Regions from separate parts of the Pantoea sp. E2023-21 genome, predicted to be linked through region 2. Evidence: predicted binding sites of a transcription regulator. Region 2 holds the regulator's gene; the other holds the start of a gene.
The links. The regulator CRP, encoded in region 2, controls carbon source genes, mostly activating them, when cyclic AMP is high. The targets are predictions, from matches to a motif close to ATGTGANNNNNNTCACAT.
Positions count from the first base shown of each region.

Region 1: the regulator CRP is predicted to act here: its motif matches at 1,870-1,887, upstream of ACRQ84_RS05940 (glycoside-pentoside-hexuronide (GPH):cation symporter).

Region 1 is NZ_CP195344.1:1,250,073-1,254,286, reverse strand. It holds gene ACRQ84_RS05945 (glycoside hydrolase family 31 protein) at 1-380, opposite strand, end outside; gene ACRQ84_RS05940 (glycoside-pentoside-hexuronide (GPH):cation symporter) at 377-1,756, opposite strand; gene tpx (thiol peroxidase) at 2,055-2,558, opposite strand; gene ycjG (L-Ala-D/L-Glu epimerase) at 2,701-3,687, shown strand; gene mpaA (murein tripeptide amidase MpaA) at 3,656-4,214, opposite strand, start outside.
Region 2 is NZ_CP195344.1:2,902,047-2,906,260, reverse strand. It holds gene ACRQ84_RS13710 (YccS/YhfK family putative transporter) at 1-1,495, opposite strand, end outside; gene crp (cAMP-activated global transcriptional regulator CRP) at 1,554-2,186, opposite strand; gene ACRQ84_RS13700 (OsmC family protein) at 2,491-2,895, shown strand; gene ACRQ84_RS13695 (phosphoribulokinase) at 2,976-3,845, opposite strand; gene ACRQ84_RS13690 (YheU family protein) at 3,907-4,125, opposite strand; gene ACRQ84_RS13685 (hydrolase) at 4,128-4,214, opposite strand, start outside.

The sequences.
Region 1 (4,214 bases), 1.7 Mb from region 2:
GGCCGAAAGGCACGTGCATCCAGCTTCAGGGCGCTGATGTATTTGTCCTGACTCTTTTCGCTGGCACCAATACCCACGGTGCTGCGCTGACGCCAGAACTCCTCCAGCAGCAACTCCCCGCGCTGATTATAAAAAGCCAGCTGGCCGCGAATATTCAAGGTGGCGGTGATATTGCCGTTACGTAAGCTAAGCGATTCATGATCGCGCTGAATCTCTACCTCGCAAGCAGCAGGCGATAGCAACGCCCAGTCATGATCAATCAGGTCGGGCTGACAGGTGGCTCGTACTCGCAGGCTATGCGCGCCCCAGGGTTCGATGACCAGCGTCTGACGGTCAAATGTCCAGATAATACGCTGGGATTCGGCGCGTAATTCACTCATGACAACTCCTGTGGTTGTAAAAGGGTGGAGGCAGTTGCAGCCGGTTGGGCTGACATCTTGTTCTGATTGATGGTGCGCATGGTGGCATCGTTAAGTTTGTAACCGCGCATTGCCAGCGCGCTTAACAGTGACAGCACGCCGGGAACCACCGAAAACAGCGCCACAATGGCCATCATGGCGGCGGGCTGCTGATGCGGTGCCTGAGCAACGTAACCGCTCAAACCGAGCGTCCAGCCAACAATCGCACCGCTGATGGCCATGCCCATTTTTAATACGGCCAGCAACGTGGAGAAGACGGTGCCATCGAGGCGCTTCCCTTGGCGATATTCACCGTAATCCACCACGTCGGCCATCATCACCCACATCAGCGTGGTAGTGACCTGATAGAAGCTGGAGACGATAAACGTCATGCCGACCAACAGCGCCAGCGATTGAGGCAGGAACACAATGCTGATACTTAATACGCCGGCAGTGATAGCGCTGAGGGTAAAGGCGGTGATTTTATTTAAGCGGCGAGTCAGCAGCTTAGCCAACACGCTTCCGACGCTCTTGCCAATGATATGTGCGGCCAGCAGCCACATGAAGAAGCTGGCATTGCCAAGGAAATATGTGACGTAGTACATCATTGCGCCGAGCCGTACCACACCGAACGAGATATTGCAGAACACCAGTAATGCCACCACGCGCCACTGGTCGTTACGCAACAAATCGCGCAAATCGGCAAGAAAGTTGCCGTGGTTAGCGGGGGCATTGATACGTTCGCGGGTATTGAGGAAGCAGATAAAAAACAGCAGGGTTGCCAGTGTCGCCATAATCGACATTGCTGCGAAGTAACCGTCCAGTTTATTCCCGCCCCCCAGCCAGGTGGCGAGCGGGATCATCAGGAAAGTGGACATGGCGCCGCCCAGCGTGGCAAGGAAGAAGCGCCATGATTGCAGAGAGATACGCTGATTATCATCGGCGGTGATAATCGCCCCCATCGAGCAGTAAGGAATATTAATGGCGGTATACATCAGCATCATCAGGCTGTAGGTCACAGCGGCGTAGATCATTTTTCCAGTGAGTGACAGACTTTCCGGCACGGCATAAATCAGCATGCAACTGGCGCCGAATGGCACCGCCAGCATCAATAACCAGGGACGGAATTTACCCCAGCGTGAACGGGTTCGGTCGGCAACCATGCCCATCGCCGGATCGATCACCGCATCAGCAACGCGTGCCAGCAAAAACAGCGTGCCGACAAAGATTGCGGGCAAACCCACCACATCGGTGTAGTAAAAGGTGAGAAAAATAATGACGTTATCAATGGCAATATGGCTGGCCATATCGCCCAGACCATAACTGAACTTTTCTTTAATCGTTAAGCTTGCTTGCATAAAGACTCCCGCCGGACTTTGAATCGCTTAAGGGCAATTAGCGGTTAGTTATAGGTAGCGAACCGGATAGGAACAATTGCGGGATTTGTTACGGGTTTTATGTTTTTTAATTAATGTGATACGGGTAACAAGAATCACAGCTAAAATGAAACCTTGCGGGAGGAGATGCTACGTATGATGATTAATCAATGGCTTAAAAAGAGAGCGTTATTGATGGCGCCATAAAAAAGCACCGAAGATTGAATCATTCGGTGCTTACTGTTTGATCTACATGACGGGCTTTTCAGTCAGGCGAAAATTACTTCAGCGCAGCCAGTGCCGCATCGTAGTTAGGTTCTTCGGTAATTTCGTTTACCAGTTCGCTGTAAATCACTTTATCGTTTTCATCCAGCACCACCACAGCACGCGCGGTCAAGCCCTTCAGCGGGCCATCCACAATCGCCACGCCATAGTTTTCCTTGAATTCAGCGCCACGCAGTGAAGAGAGGGTGATCACGTTGCTGACGTTTTCGGCGCCGCAGAAGCGTGACTGCGCGAAAGGCAGGTCGGAAGAGATGCACAGCACCACCGTGTTATCCGCTTCACCCGAGCGTTCGTTAAACTTACGCACGGATGCCGCACACACGCCAGTATCAATGCTTGGGAAAATGTTCAGAACTTTACGTTTGCCTGCATAATTAGCAAGGGATACATCGCCAAGATCTTTAGCGACCAGGCTGAAAGGTTTAGCCTGCTCGCCAACTTGTGGGAAGTGGCCTGCAACCGGTACTGGTTTGCCCTGAAAGTGAACAGTCTGAGACATGCGATTTCCTTTTTTAACGATGAAATATCTGACTTTTAAGGTATAGCGCTTGTTTATGACATAATTTTTAAGGGTTTACGAGCGCATACCCTGGCGATAATCGAGCTGGCTCGCATTTAAACGACGGATTTATGGAGAAATAATGAGAACAGTGAAGAGTTATCCGGAAGCCTGGCCGTTACATTCGCCGTTTGTTATTTCACGCGGTAGCCGTACCGAGGCGCATGTCGTGGTGGTGGAAATCGAGCAGGATGGTGTGAAAGGCGTGGGTGAAGCCACACCGTATGCTCGCTACGGTGAAAGCGAAGAGTCGGTACTCAAGCAGATCGCCTCGCAGCTGAGCACGTTGCAAAGCGGGATGACGCGTGAAGCGCTGCAACAGGCATTACCCGCGGGCGCAGCACGCAACGCCATTGACGGCGCTCTGTGGGATCTGGAGCGTCAGCAGCAGGGCAAAAGTCTGGTGCAATTATGCGCTGTGCCACTGGCCGATGAGATTGTCACTGCGCATACCATCAGCATCGATACGCCAGACGCGATGGCCAGCAGCGCGCAGGCGCTATGGCAGCATGGCGCGCGGTTATTGAAGATCAAAATGGACGATCACCTGATCAGCGAACGTTTAGTGGCGATACGCAGCGCAGTTCCGGACGCGACCTTGATTGTCGATGCCAACGAATCCTGGCATGCCGAAGGCCTGGCGGCGCGCTGTCAGTTGCTGGCCGATCTCAATGTCGCCATGCTGGAACAGCCGCTGCCCGCCGCAGAAGACAGCGCGCTGGGCAACTTTATCCATCCGCTGCCCATCTGCGCGGATGAAAGCTGTCATACGCGTGAGAGTTTGCCCCAGCTGAAAGGGCGCTATGAGATGGTGAATATTAAGCTAGATAAAACCGGCGGATTAACCGAAGCGCTGGCGCTCGCAGAGGCCGCGCAGCAGCAGGGATTCGCGATTATGCTCGGCTGCATGCTCTGCACTTCGCGGGCGATTCGTGCAGCGTTACCGTTGACGGCGCGGGCGACATTTGCGGATCTCGACGGTCCAACCTGGCTCGCTGCCGATGTTGAACCGTCTTTGCATTTCTCGCACGGCCTACTTAAACCGCGGGCTGCCAGCGCAGCAGATTGATCATCGCTTCCAGATAGACTTCGGTGGCTTCGTCCACCGAAATCGGCGGCATCTCGGCGGTAATGCATAACAGGCCGAGATCGTCGCACCAGCTCCCAAACGAACCTGGCGTGGCATAACCGACGCTGCTCACCACCGGCAACGCGGTTTGCTGCGCCAGCCACTGCGCTAAATCGCTGTGATGCGGATCGTCAATGCAGGCCAGCGGCTCGTGCCAGGAAACCACCCAGCGTGGTTTTATCTGATGAATCAGCTGGCACAGTGCGCGGGTCTCGGGTTCCGATGAGGGACTGGCCCCGGTTGATAGCACTACATCGCGCTCATCCGCTTCACTGTTCCAGCGATACACCGTATCGCCGTTCTGCCAATTGGCGGCGGGAAAGTTACGGTTGAGATCGACGCCATTAGCGTTTGCGCGCAGCCCCAGCTGACAACCATCGGGATTCACCGCCAGAATAACGTGATGACGGCGCAGCGCGTCCGGCAAGGTGCGCATGGCACCCGATAAGGTGGCAATGGCGGCATTC
Region 2 (4,214 bases):
CGAAGGCAATCAAACAGCCCATCAGGGTATCCATCATGCGTGGCAGTAAAAATTGCGCGCCGTTAAGTGACAGCAGCTGCAGCGAATACACTGCGGTGACGGTGAAGCCAATCATCGACCAGCCATAATATTTCCGCGTGATCAGATAACTTGCCAGCGTGATCCCCAGCATAAACAGCAGCGTGATCGATTCCGGCACCGCCAGCTGTAGCGAGGCGGCAGCGATCAGCAAACCCGCAAAGGTGCCCAGCGCACGGTGCTGAATACGCACGCGTGTCGCGCTGTAGCCGTTCTGGCTGACGAACATGATGGTCATCAGAATCCAGTAAGGTTTGGGAATGTTGAAGAACAGCGCCAACGCGCTGCCAAACATCAGCATCACGGCGAAACGAGCGGCGGTGCGTAACGCGGAAGATTTGAACGACAGATAACTGCGCAACGCCGGCAACAGCGGCAAACGGCGCTGGCGATCGGCCATCAGGTCACGTGTGTAGAGTGGCTTCTGCGTGCGCAACACGCGGGCGATGCGACTGAAGTGATACAGGCAGAAGTTGCCGACCGGATTATCCGGATGCTGGCGCGCAATTTTCTCCAGCGCGCCGAGCTGTTTCTCCATGTGAAAACGATCGGGTAATTGATGGTAGAGGATCGCATCGGCCAGCACGCGCAGCCGGGCTGAGATGATTTTGGCGTTCCAGCGAATCACCGCTTCGGCGTGGCTCTCCTCCACGAGCTTTTGCACCTCTTCGGGCTGATGCAAACTCACCGAGATGTGTTCCTGTAAATCCAGCGCCACCTGAAAAGCGCGTGTCAGACGTTTGTGGCTGTTATCACGGCTGGCCGACAACATGTGCATTTGCTGGTAGCAGGTCGTGATGAGATCGACCGCCTTTTGCTGGCGTGCCAGCAGGGGGGGCAGCGCTTTTTCCGGATCGGTCAACTGCGTCAGTAAGGTGTATTTGGCATCGCAATAATCGGCCAGCTCACGGAACAGCAGGCTAAGCGATTCGCGCATCGGCTGCTCTTTCCACAGCCAGAACCAGAACCAGTTGAACAAGCCGTACCACAGCGTGCCGCCTATGTAGAGCAGCGGCGGCACCCACATCGGCATGCGTCCCACTAAACTGAGCGTAAAGATGGCGGCGATTAACGTCGCGGGGAGCAGGCGCGCATGCAGTGGGCCGATTTCACCGGTCACGCCAATCAGCAGCGGCAGCGCCAGCAAAATCAGCGGCAGCGGAATTTGGTACGCGGTGAGGATTTGCATCAGGAAACTGCCGGTGGCAAACAGCGAACCCCCTACAATCAGGCGTTTGAAGAAGCGTTTGTGCGGCGTATCCAGCCCCGCCATATTGCAACAGGCAGGCACTAACGAGAACAGCAGACCTTTTTGCAGATCGCCAAACAGCCAGCCGAGAGCCACAGGCAGGCACAGCACCAGCGTTTGCCGCAGCGCATAGTTAACTTCAGGATGATAGATGATTCGGCGCCACATCAGCTCATCGCAAATAGAAACGGCGCGATGTTGCCATCACGCCGTGGGTGAGAAGAAATTAGCGGGTGCCGTAAACGACGATGGTTTTACCGTGTGCGGAGATCAGATTCTGATCTTCCAGCATTTTCAGGATACGACCCACGGTTTCGCGTGAGCAGCCCACGATCTGACCAATCTCCTGACGGGTGATTTTGATTTGCATCCCGTCCGGGTGAGTCATCGCATCTGGCTGTTTGGCCAGATTTAGCAGCGTTTGCGCGATACGTCCGGTCACATCGAGGAAGGCAAGGTTGCCCACTTTCTCAGATGTCACTTGCAGACGACGCGCCATTTGCGACGAAAGTCGCATTAAAATATCCGGGTTTACCTGAATCAGCTGACGGAATTTTTTGTATGAAATTTCAGCCACTTCGCAGGCAGACTTCGCACGCACCCAAGCACTGCGTTCCTGGCCTTCTTCGAAAAGACCGAGTTCGCCGATAAAATCTCCCTGATTGAGATAGGAGAGAATCATCTCTTTGCCTTCTTCATCTTTAATCAGTACCGCTACGGAACCTTTCACGATGTAGTACAGCGTTTCCGCTTTCTCACCCTGATGGATGAGCGTGCTTTTGGATGGATATTTGTGAATATGGCAATGGGACAGGAACCATTCGAGTGTAGGGTCTGTTTGCGGTTTGCCGAGAACCATTCGCTATTATCCTCTGTTGTAATCGTGCCCAAAATACAGGGGGCATTTTTCCCTGTCAGGCGGTTTAATCGTCGAGCGTTTCCAGTAAAGGAAAAATTATTCCGGGTGGACTCTTAAGCTACGCTTTTGATTCTTCCCGCCTTCGTCTGTAATGACGAAAATATTTTCAGCACTGTTTGTAGCACAGCTTTAGCGAGCTGTCTTGTGTTGTCTCGCTTCAGCAGAAGGGGGATTACTCTGGATTGCTGTTTGTCAGGTGAAAGCGTACTCTGGCGGCAAAACCGCCTCTTCAGGAGAAAGAATAATGCAGGCACGAGTGAAATGGGTGGAAGGTTTGACCTTTCTCGGAGAATCCTCATCCGGCCATCAGGTATTAATGGACGGTAATTCCGGTGATAAAGCGCCAAGTCCAATGGAGATGGTGCTGATGGCGGCGGGCGGTTGTAGCGCTATTGATGTGGTGTCGATCCTGCAAAAAGGGCGCAGCGATGTCGCCGATTGCGAAGTGAAACTCACTTCAGAACGTCGCGAAGAAGCGCCACGTATTTTTACCCGCATCAATCTGCACTTCATCGTCAGCGGCAAAGCGTTAAGCGACAAGGCGGTTTCACGCGCGGTTGATTTGTCAGCGGAAAAATATTGCTCGGTGGCGATCATGCTGGGCAAAGGCGTGGAAATTACGCATAGCTACGAAGTGATCGCGCTTTAATGCTGGCAGGTGCGCATTAATGCGCACCCTACAAAACGCTCTCATTTCGTAGGGTCGCCATTCATGGCGACCAATGACACTCACTCAATCCGCTTCCCTTCAATGAGTCGCTGCACCAGCGGTAGCATAATCAGCTCCATCGCCAGTCCCATTTTTCCGCCCGGCACCACCAGCGTATTGATGTGGGAGATAAACGATCCCTGAATCATCGACAGGAGATAGGGGAACGCGATGCCTTCCAGACCGCGGAAATGAATCACTACGAAACTTTCGTCGAGCGACGGAATTTCGCGTGCCGCAAATGGGTTGGACGTATCAACGGTTGGCACACGCTGGAAGTTAATGTGGGTGCGTGAGAACTGTGGCGTGATGAAGTTGATGTAATCCTCCATTGAACGCACCACCGAATCCATCACCGCCTCACGCGAATGACCGCGCTCGCCCGTGTCGCGCACCAGCTTCTGAATCCACTCAAGATTAACAATCGGGACTACGCCAACCAGCAAATCGACATGCTCTGCGACATTTTGCTGCTGCGTGACCACGCCGCCGTGCAAGCCTTCATAGAACAGCACATCAGTGTTCTCCGGCAGCGGTTGCCAGGGGGTGAAAGTGCCCGGCACCTGATTCCACGGCACGGCTTCGTCGTAAGTGTGCAAATATTTACGCGATTCGCCCAAACCGGTTTGGCCGTAATGCCTGAACGTCTGCTCAAGCAAGCCGAAGTCGTTGGCTTCCGGGCCGAAGTAACTGATATGGCGACCCAGATCGCGCGCCTTGCGGATCGCCATGTCCATTTCCGGACGCGTGAAGCGATGGAAACTGTCACCTTCTACTTCCGCTGCATGCAAATTCAGCTGCTGGAAAATCTTACGGAAGGCAAGGCTGGTGGTAGTGGTTCCGGCGCCGCTGGAACCGGTAACGGCAATAATTGGATGCCTGGCTGACATAACAGAGCTCCCTGTGAGGTCCGGCGATGAGCATTGTTACCACGAATTGCCGCGGGGTGCATCAGCCGCGGAATTCACCTTTTGGCATGATATTGATGGATTCATGCAGTTCCGACCACACCAGCACCACATCGCCACGCTCCAGCTGGCGGCGCACGTCGGCAACTTTTTGCAGTAAACTGCGTTCCTGCTCGCCATAATCAGTACCTTCGCGTAACACAAAGGTTTCAATCAGGTTTTCCAGCGTGTCCGCTTCGAGTTCTTGCCAGGGAATAATCACAATTACACATCCAGATACGTTGAGAGCCAATCGGGTACGCGCTGTTCCAGCCACATTTTCGGTTTAAGCAAGGTGCCGCCGACAAAGCC